2 regions of the Paenibacillus sp. D9 genome follow, and region 1 is predicted to be linked to the other one. Evidence: predicted binding sites of a transcription regulator. Region 1 holds the regulator's gene; the other holds the start of a gene.
What was found. The regulator LexA, encoded in region 1, represses DNA repair genes until DNA is damaged. The targets are predictions, from matches to a motif close to CGAACATATGTTCG.
Positions count from the first base shown of each region.

Region 2: a site for LexA is predicted at 2,447-2,460, ahead of VE23_RS06315 (DNA polymerase IV). Genes of this name have one in related genera too.

Region 1 is NZ_JZEJ01000001.1:742,930-747,254, reverse strand. Features, by position in the region: gene VE23_RS03500 (aldo/keto reductase) at 1-599, opposite strand, end outside; gene VE23_RS03495 (DUF896 domain-containing protein) at 601-813, opposite strand; gene VE23_RS03490 (LysM peptidoglycan-binding domain-containing protein) at 951-1,415, opposite strand; gene lexA (transcriptional repressor LexA) at 1,626-2,249, shown strand; gene VE23_RS03480 (hypothetical protein) at 2,396-2,968, opposite strand; gene VE23_RS03475 (GNAT family N-acetyltransferase) at 3,126-3,581, opposite strand.
Region 2 is NZ_JZEJ01000001.1:1,347,793-1,352,117, reverse strand. Features, by position in the region: gene VE23_RS06325 (copper amine oxidase N-terminal domain-containing protein) at 1-106, opposite strand, end outside; gene VE23_RS06320 (glycoside hydrolase family 13 protein) at 228-2,153, opposite strand; gene VE23_RS06315 (DNA polymerase IV) at 2,519-3,772, shown strand; gene VE23_RS06310 (hypothetical protein) at 3,769-4,245, shown strand.

The DNA.
Region 1 (4,325 bases):
ATGCCGACGTTCTCTTCCAGGCAGAGCGGCACCATCTCGCGGTCCATTTCGCGATTCAGGAGGCTGTATTGCGGCTGCACGCTGATGAAGCGCGACCATCCCCGGCTGTCGCTTATCGCGAGCGCCTTCATCATCTGCCAGGACAAGTAGTTCGAGCATCCTATGTACCTGATTTTGCCGGCGGAGACGAGATCGTCCAGGGCGCGCAGCGTCTCCTCCAGCGGAGTGGCATGATCCCATACATGGACCTGGTAGAGGTCGATATAATCGGTGCCGAGCCGTTTCAAGCTCGCTTCCACGTTCTGAACGATATGCTTGCGAGACAGTCCGGCTCCGTTGATATGCTCTTCCGTCTGCATGCGGACCTTGGTGGCCAGCACATATTCGTCCCGATTGCCTGCGATCGCCCGTCCGACGATCTCCTCCGATCTGCCGCCGGCGTAGACGTTGGCCGTATCCAGAAAATTGCCGCCCTCGCCGCGAAAATGGTGGATCATGCGAGCCGCTTCTTCTTCAGGCGTCGTATTGCCGAACATCATCGTTCCGAGACACAGCTCCGAGACGGCTAGCCCGCTTTTGCCGAGCAATCGGTATTCCATTTTATTGGCCCCCCTTGTTCTCGTCATCCACCCATTCAATGTTGTCCAGCTGCTGCTTGAAATTGCGCTTGAAATTGGCCAGATACTGCTGTCTGAGCTGCGTCCGTTCTATGACTTCCTCAGGCGTCAGCCCGACAGATTTGTGCTTGCGGGAAAGCTCGTTGATCCTTGCGATCAAGGCATCGATATCCACTCGTCGTTCACCTCTGTTCATTGACGTTTCCTTCTAACTTTGAACTACGGAGAAGAGCTTGTCAAGAAAGCCAAAAAACCCCGGCGATGTCTCCCGGGGCTGATATCTATCGAAATGAAATTAGACTCTCAAAACGGGCGAGGCCTAAAAGAAGCCGTTCAAGATTGCTTGGGAATGATCAAGGTCTGACCCGCCTGCAGATCGGAATCCTTCAGGCCGTTGCGCTGCTTGATCATGAAGACGCTGCGCCTGATGTCATGGGAAAGGCCGGAATTCCCGGCGATGGACCAGAGAGTGTCTCCGCTCGTCACCGTGACGGTCAGCTCGCCCTCAGCTGCGGGGGCGATTCCAGAAGAGCTCGCTCCGGAAAATCCCCAAAAGCTGGAGAAGACCAGAAGGAACAGGAGGATTGACGCTGCATATGGAAGCAGGCGGCGCGGACGTCTGCTCCCGGCTGTCCTTGCCGAGACAGCGGAGGAACGGGGGATGAATCTGGAATCGCCGGGAACTGCTCCGGGACGGAAGCATTCCTTGAGATAATGATGTTCCTGCTTCTTCACTTGCCTGCGGACCGTTGCCTCAGAGCCTCGCTCCGGCGTGCTGTATCCAGATAAAGTCATCATGACCGTTCACTCCCCAAACGTTTGTTCTTATTCCCAGAATAACACGAACATTTGTTTTGGTCAACGCTTATTTGGAACGTATGTTCGCCGATCGGAATCGCCCTATGCGAACGGCTGTTTCTCGAACTTATGTTTGTACGAACTCGGGTTCTGTGCTATACTTTGCCTACATATTTCTTTCTACTAATTTCTAGTTTTGGAGTGATTGCGATGTCTAAAGTGTCCAACCGCCAGCAGGCCATTCTTGACTTCATCAAGAACGAAGTCCGGGACAAAGGCTATCCACCTTCAGTACGTGAGATCGGCGAGGCGGTAGGCCTGGCATCCAGCTCCACGGTGCATGGCCATCTGGACCGCCTGGAGAAGAAGGGCCTGATCCGCCGAGACCCTACCAAGCCGCGCGCCATCGAGATTCTCGACGGCGACGATGCCGCCATGCTGCCCTTTCCCGTCTCGATCAGCCGCGTTCCCGTCGTCGGCAAGGTAACGGCCGGAGTGCCGATCATGGCGACCGAGAACATCGAGGAGTACTTCCCTTTGCCGGCTGACTATGTCGGCGATCACGAGGTGTTCATGCTGAGCGTCGTCGGGGAGAGCATGATCGAAGCGGGCATACATAATGGCGATTACGTCATCGTCCGCCAGCAGCCTTCCGCCAGCAACGGCGATATCGTCGTAGCCATGACGGAAGATGACGAAGCGACGGTCAAGACGTTCTACAAGGAACGCGACCATATTCGGCTTCAGCCCGAGAACGCCTCCATGGAGCCGATCCGGCTCAAGAATGTGACGATTCTCGGCAAGGTAATCGGATTGTTCCGCAATCTTCACTGAGGCATGTCCCTTTTGGGCCAATAGGAAGTCCCTTCCATTACCCCTCCATATCCGGCTTTATTCACCCCTTCGCGCACTCTGACAGAGTGCGCGTTTGTTTTTCAAAGGTTCTTATTTTTCACTGTTGTTCGCTGCTTTTCGCATTGTCATCGAAACTTTTCGTGGAAAAACTCGTTCAGGTAAATATGCTTGGAGCCCGGGTATTGAAAGCTCATGTAGAATCCCGAGGATTCAAGATGAACTCCGGTCAAGTACCGGCTTCGCACATAGGGCCTGATCAATCGGCGGAATCTTTCCTCCTGCCCGCTTCGTATCAGAACCGCCGCCTCCTTGGCGAAGGTGCCGCTGCCGGCCAGCTTCCGGTAGAGCGGCAGCACGGCCGCCGATAGCCTGCGGAGCACAGCTGCCGAAAAAGCGAATTGCGCCGTTCCGGGCGGAATGGTCGTCGCATTCGTGTACGCTCGAACAGGCGGTGGATAGTTGAAGTCCACGAAAAATCCGATGCCGTTCGTACTGAACGAATTGACCGGCGCAAGCGGAGCCTCCTCCTTGAACAGCTTCAACAGCGTATCGAGATCCGCCGCTCGTACTGCAGCGCTCCATTCCTCGGCGAATGGACGGCTTCGAACGAACCGGGCATAAAGCGGCAGCATGCTGGAGGCTGTCCGCGCGAGCACAAGCCCTGACACCCCAGCTCTCGGCTTTGATTGTCTGGCCACGCTCTTCCCCCCTGTTAACGAATCCTAACCGGAATGTTCCGGCAAGATGCCTATGAGTATGAGCCTATGCCGCCCTAAGATTGTCCGAGAACAAGAAAAAACGGCTTGTCCGATCGGACAGCCGCCGTCAAAGCTTATTGGGTTGATCTGCACTCTCTCATAATTGCTTTGTCATAAATACGCTATTTGGGTCTTCCTCATAGCCAGAGAACGGCCCGCATTCGATAAAGCCGAAGGACGCATACAAATCGCGGGCCGGAACAAAGGCATCCATGGAGCCTGTCTCCAAGCTGATTCGAGCATAACCCCTTCGTTTGGCTTCCTGGATAATATGATCAAGAAGCTTTCGGGCAACGCCCTTGCGCAAATGTCTCGAAGCCGTCCTCATGGACTTGAGCTCGCCATGGCTGGCGTCGAGCTCCTTGAGAGCGCCGCATCCGAGCAATTCCCCCTCTTCCCAGACGCTCCAGAAAGTGATTTCCGGCTTTTTCAATTCATTCAAGTCCAACGCGTGAATGCTTTCAGGAGGAGAATTTTCGGCCATCCCCCGGAGATGCTCCCCGATCAAAGCCCGGACATCAGGCCCGTTTAAGTCATCCAACATAATTCTCATCATTTCATTCTCTCCCCTGTCCAATCCATTACCTGTATTATATCGGTGTCCGGGTAGGGGAAAAAGGGAGAAATTAAAAAGCAATTTTCATCTTTTCAATCCTTTTCATCACCTAAATAGATTACGCTGATTCGCTGCTGGAACCACAGTGGCAGGCAGGCTCTTCACTCCAGTATTTCCTGCTGCACAAACGTAGCTGTAAACAAAAAAAAAGCCCTCCGACTAGTAAGTTCAGCGGGCTTTCTATATATGTTACAACGAAAATTAACTTAAGCAATCTGAATGATGACAAGATGTGCAGAGACGGATCTGGTTCCACCAGCAAGAGGAGTTATCGTTAATGCAGTTGAGTTCCCGGCTGGATTACGAACCGTGAGGATAGAATTTATCACTGTCGTTTGGACAAGGGCCGTGCCTACGATCTGCGATGTGCCCGTTGCCCTCCCAACTACCGTGTACGCGAGATCGGCGCCGTTAAGTGTCAATATGAGTTGCCCCGCCTCGGTCACACTCACCTGGAACAGAATCTGATAGGTTCCAATCGCAGCCAGGTTAAATGTAGTTGGACCTGTTCGTGTAATGGCAGTACCGCTTGTTGGCCCATTTTGAGGAAAGCTGACATCAGTACCCGGTGCGACTGTTGCAGCATTATCGGGTGGCATCAAGGCGAAAAAGTCTGAAAAAGCGAGTACTCCGCCTGTTGCTCCTGTGGTTCCAGTAGCTCCTGCTGCTCCTGTGGCCCCT
Region 2 (4,325 bases), 600 kb from region 1:
GGGCGGGAGCCGCCGCTTTCGCTTCGGCCGGGCCGCTGCCCGGCAGGACCGCTCCCGCGATCAGCGCCGCTGCAGCTGCGGCTTTCATGGCTTTGACTAGTTTCATTTGCTGTTCCTCGCTTTCGAATGAGTGTCCGTATAACGGACGGGAACGGAGGGGAAATGTTCCAAAAAAAAGAATAATCCCCTGCATCCGGCCGCGCGGAGCCGGGGGAAAGGCCGGCTTCTCAACCCCCCTCCGCCGCCTCCAGGACGACGAAGCCGTAGGGCGGAAGCTCGACAGCAAGCCCGCCGCCATTTTCCGTCCGGATGGAACCGCGTTCCTCGAAGTTGGAGAGGAGCGTCCTCCAAGCGGGACTTCGTCCGGCGGAATCGATCCCCGACGGAGCTGCCGGGAGCGCCGGCGAGGCGGCTTCAGGCCGGACGGCTTGTCCGGGCGAGGGGCTCGAAGCCGCGGCTTCGCCCTCCTCGCCGAACCCGCGGAAGGAAAGAGGCTGAGCGGCATCGCTGCCGTGCTGAGGCGCCGAGCCGAACCGCAGGCTCGCCGTCCCGCCGCGGGCGTTCATCGCGATGAGCAGGCGCTGTTCGCCGCCCTTGCGCTCGTAGGCGAGCGCGCCTTCCCCCGGCTCTGCCAGCAGGAAGCGGAGTCCGGCGCTCCGCAGCGCGGGAGAGGAGCGGCGCAGGGCGATGGCCGCCTTGTAAAAGGCGAGCAGGTCCGCGTTTTGCCGATCGGCATCCCATTCCATGCATTTGCGGCAGCCGGGATCCCCGCCGCCGTCGAGGCCGACCTCGTCCCCGTAATAAATGCAGGGCGCGCCGGGATAAGCGAGCAGGAACAGGGCGGCCAGCTTCATCTTGGGGACGCTGCCGCCGCATATCGTCAGCAGGCGCGGCGTGTCGTGGCTGCCGAGCAGATTGAACGCCGCCTCGGTCGCCTGGCGCGGGTAGGCGGCCAGCTGGCGGCCGATCGCATCGGCGAATTCGCCGGCCCCGATGTCCTCCTGGGCGAAGAATTCCAGCACGGCGCTGGAAAACGGGTAGTTCATGACGGCGTCGAACTGGTCGCCCTGCAGCCACATCATGGAATCGTGCCAGATTTCGCCGAGAATGTACGCATCGGGTTTGGCCTCCTTGACGGTCAGGCGGAATTCGCGCCAGAACCGGTGATCGACCTCGTTGGCCACGTCCAGGCGCCAGCCGTCGATGCCGATCTCCTCGATCCAGTACCGCGCGACCTCCAGCAGGTACTTTTTGACCTCGGGATGGGCCGTGTTCAGCTTGGGCATGAGCGGCTCGAAAGCGTAGGTCTCGTAAGGGGAGAGCCCGCCGCTGCCGCTCGGCCACGGACGCCTGTGGAACCACCCGGCATAGCGGGAGCGCTCCCCGTTCTCCAGGGCGTCCGCGAACGGCGCGAACGATTGCCCGCAATGGTTGAAGACGGCGTCCAGCAGCACGCGTATCCCGCGCGCATGGCAGAGGTCCACGAGCTCCTTCAGCTTGGCGTTGGTGCCGAAGCGGCGATCGACCCGCATGTAATCCTGCGTGTCGTATTTATGGTTGGTCTCGGCTTCGAACACGGGCGTGAAATAAATCGCGTTCACGCCGAGCTCCGTCAGATGGTCCAGACGGTCCATCACTCCCTGGAGGTCTCCTCCGAAAAAACTCTCCTCCGTAGGCTCCCCTCCCCAAGGCAGCGTGCCTTCGGGGTTGAGGGACGGGTCGCCGTTCGCGAACCGTTCGGGGAAGATCTGATAGAACACCGCATCCTTCACCCAGGCGGGGGGCTCGAACACATCCGCGGGGTTCAAATAGGGGAACTCGAACAGCGCCGGCGGATTGTCGGGAAGCTCCTCGAAGAAGCCTGCTTCGGTCCTATAGAGCGTCCGGCCGCCGGAATAGAGCTTGAAGGCGTAGCGGAGGCGGCGGAAGGCGGGGGTGACCGCCGCTTCCCAATAATCGAACATGGCGTCGCTCGCGAATAGGCGCAGCTCGATGTCCGTAACCGTCTGCTCCCATCCATACTTGTCGCCGGCTGCTGCCTGTACCCGGTCGACGTCGCCGCGCTTCGTGCGCAGGCGCAGATGCACCGTTTCCCTGTCATACGCGTAGGCCCAGTTCAGCTTGGGCCGGTGATAGACCGCTTCCAGCAGCATCGTCATCTCTCCCTGATCGTTCTGGTTGCGCCGGATACCGCCCTCATAGGGCAGGCGGACATCCAGCTCCAGACATAAAATACCATTCCGATCCGCTTTCCAAACAAGGGAGAGGGCCGCGCCTCCGGCAAGCGGAAGCGCGAGGCTGAGTTTGCCGGGAGCCTCCGGGAGCCTCCGTCTCCAAGGACGCCGGACGTCGTCCTCCCAGCCTCGGCGCGGCTTCGGCAGCTGGATGATTTTTCTCCTTGCATAGGGAACATACATTCGGTATATAATACGTCTAGAGTCAGATGCGAACATACATTCGATCGACAGGGAGAGGGGAAGTCTCCGCGAGCCCGCTCCCGCAGAACAGGAGGTGCGCGGTGGAGAGAGTGATCATGCTGGCCGACTGCCAGTCGTTCTACGCTTCGGTAGAGAAGGCGGCGCATCCCGAATATCACGACAAGCCGGTTGCCGTGGGCGACCCGTCCCGGATGAACGGCATCGTGCTGGCCGCCTGCCCGATGGCCAAGGCCCGCGGCGTGACGACGGCCTCGCGGGTCGGAGAGGCGCTGGCCCATTGTCCGGAGCTGGTCGTCATCCGGCCGCGGATGGCCATGTACATTGAAGTGTCCCTGTTCATCACGAAGATATTCGAGACGTACACCGATCTCGTGGAGCCTTACAGCATCGACGAGCAGTTCCTCGACGTCACCGGCTCGGCAGGCTACTACGGCTCGCCGGACGAGATGGCGCGCAATATCCAGAACCATATCCAGCTGTCCACGGGCATCTGGTCGAGGGTCGGCATCGGTCCCACCAAGATCCTCGCCAAGATGGCGACGGACAATTACGCCAAGAAAAGCCCGGAAGGCGTCTTCGAGCTGAATCCCGGCAAGCTGGAGTCGACGCTGTGGACGCTGCCCGTGCACCAGATGTTCATGGTGGCCTCGCGGATGACGAGGCATTTCACGCGGATGGGGCTGAACACGATCGGGGACATCGCGCGGCTGGACTTCTCCGAGTTCAAGCGGCGGATGCGGCTGGAGATGGGCAAGCAGAGCGACATCCAGGCGGGCTATTATTGGCAGACGGCGAGAGGGATCGATCCCAGCCCGGTCGTCACCGGCATCCGCCACCAGCTGAAGTCGGTCAGCCACGGCAAGGCGCTGCGCTGGCGGCTGTACCGCCATCTGCCCGACATCGAGGTCGTGCTGCTGGAGCTCGTCGTGGAGGTATGCCAGCGCACGAGGCGGCATGGCTGCATGGGCTCGGTCGTCTCGGTCGCCGCCATGGAGACCGACGGCGAGCGCTCGTCCTGGTTCAGCCGCCAGCTGACGCTGCCCCAGCCGACCTCGCTGACGCATGAGGTCGCTGCGGCGGTTCGGGAGCTGTTCGTCCGGCATTGGAGCGGCCTGCCGGTCGGCCGGCTGAACATCTCCCTCTCGGGGCTGACGGACGACAGCGTCATGCAGCTGACGCTGTTCGAGGATCGAACCCGGGCGTACAGCAAGGAGAAAACGATCGACCGGATCAAGGAGCGGTTCGGATCCGACGCCATCATGCGGGCTTCCTCGCTGCTGGAGTCGGGCGTGGCCCGCGAGCGGGCCGAACAAATTGGGGGGCATTACAAATGAGCAAGCTGGACGGCAACGAGCGCTGGAAGTCCAAGATGCTGCTGACGGAGCATGTGGAGCAGTACGACGGGCAGCATTCCGCCCGGGAGGCCAAGGTGACGACGGCGGAGGAGCGCGTCATGATCCGGGATTACATCCTGCTGCCTCATATGGAGAAGATGGTCCAGAAGAGCCTGTCCGAGCTCGAGAACTCGTCCAATCTGATGAGGCGCCTGTACGGGATGGCGGGCCACCGGGTGCTGGACCGGATCATGCACGACCTGTACGCCCTGCGGCGGGAGCTCAAGGCGCGCAACATCCGCATCCTCGCGGAGGAGCAGTCGAACTCGGTCGTGTACCACCGCTACTATTGCCGGGGCTACGAGGAGCACTTCGGCATGACGCGGGAGGTCATGCGCTCGGAGATCAGCTGGCAGCTGTCCCGTTATACGGCGGAGATCGGCGAGCTGCTGAAGGGCGGAGCGGGGAAGTGAAGCCGAATGAGGCGCGACATAGGAGCAAGGAGCCGTCTGCCCGGGGCAGACGGCTCCTTTGCTGTTGGGCTGATTCGTGG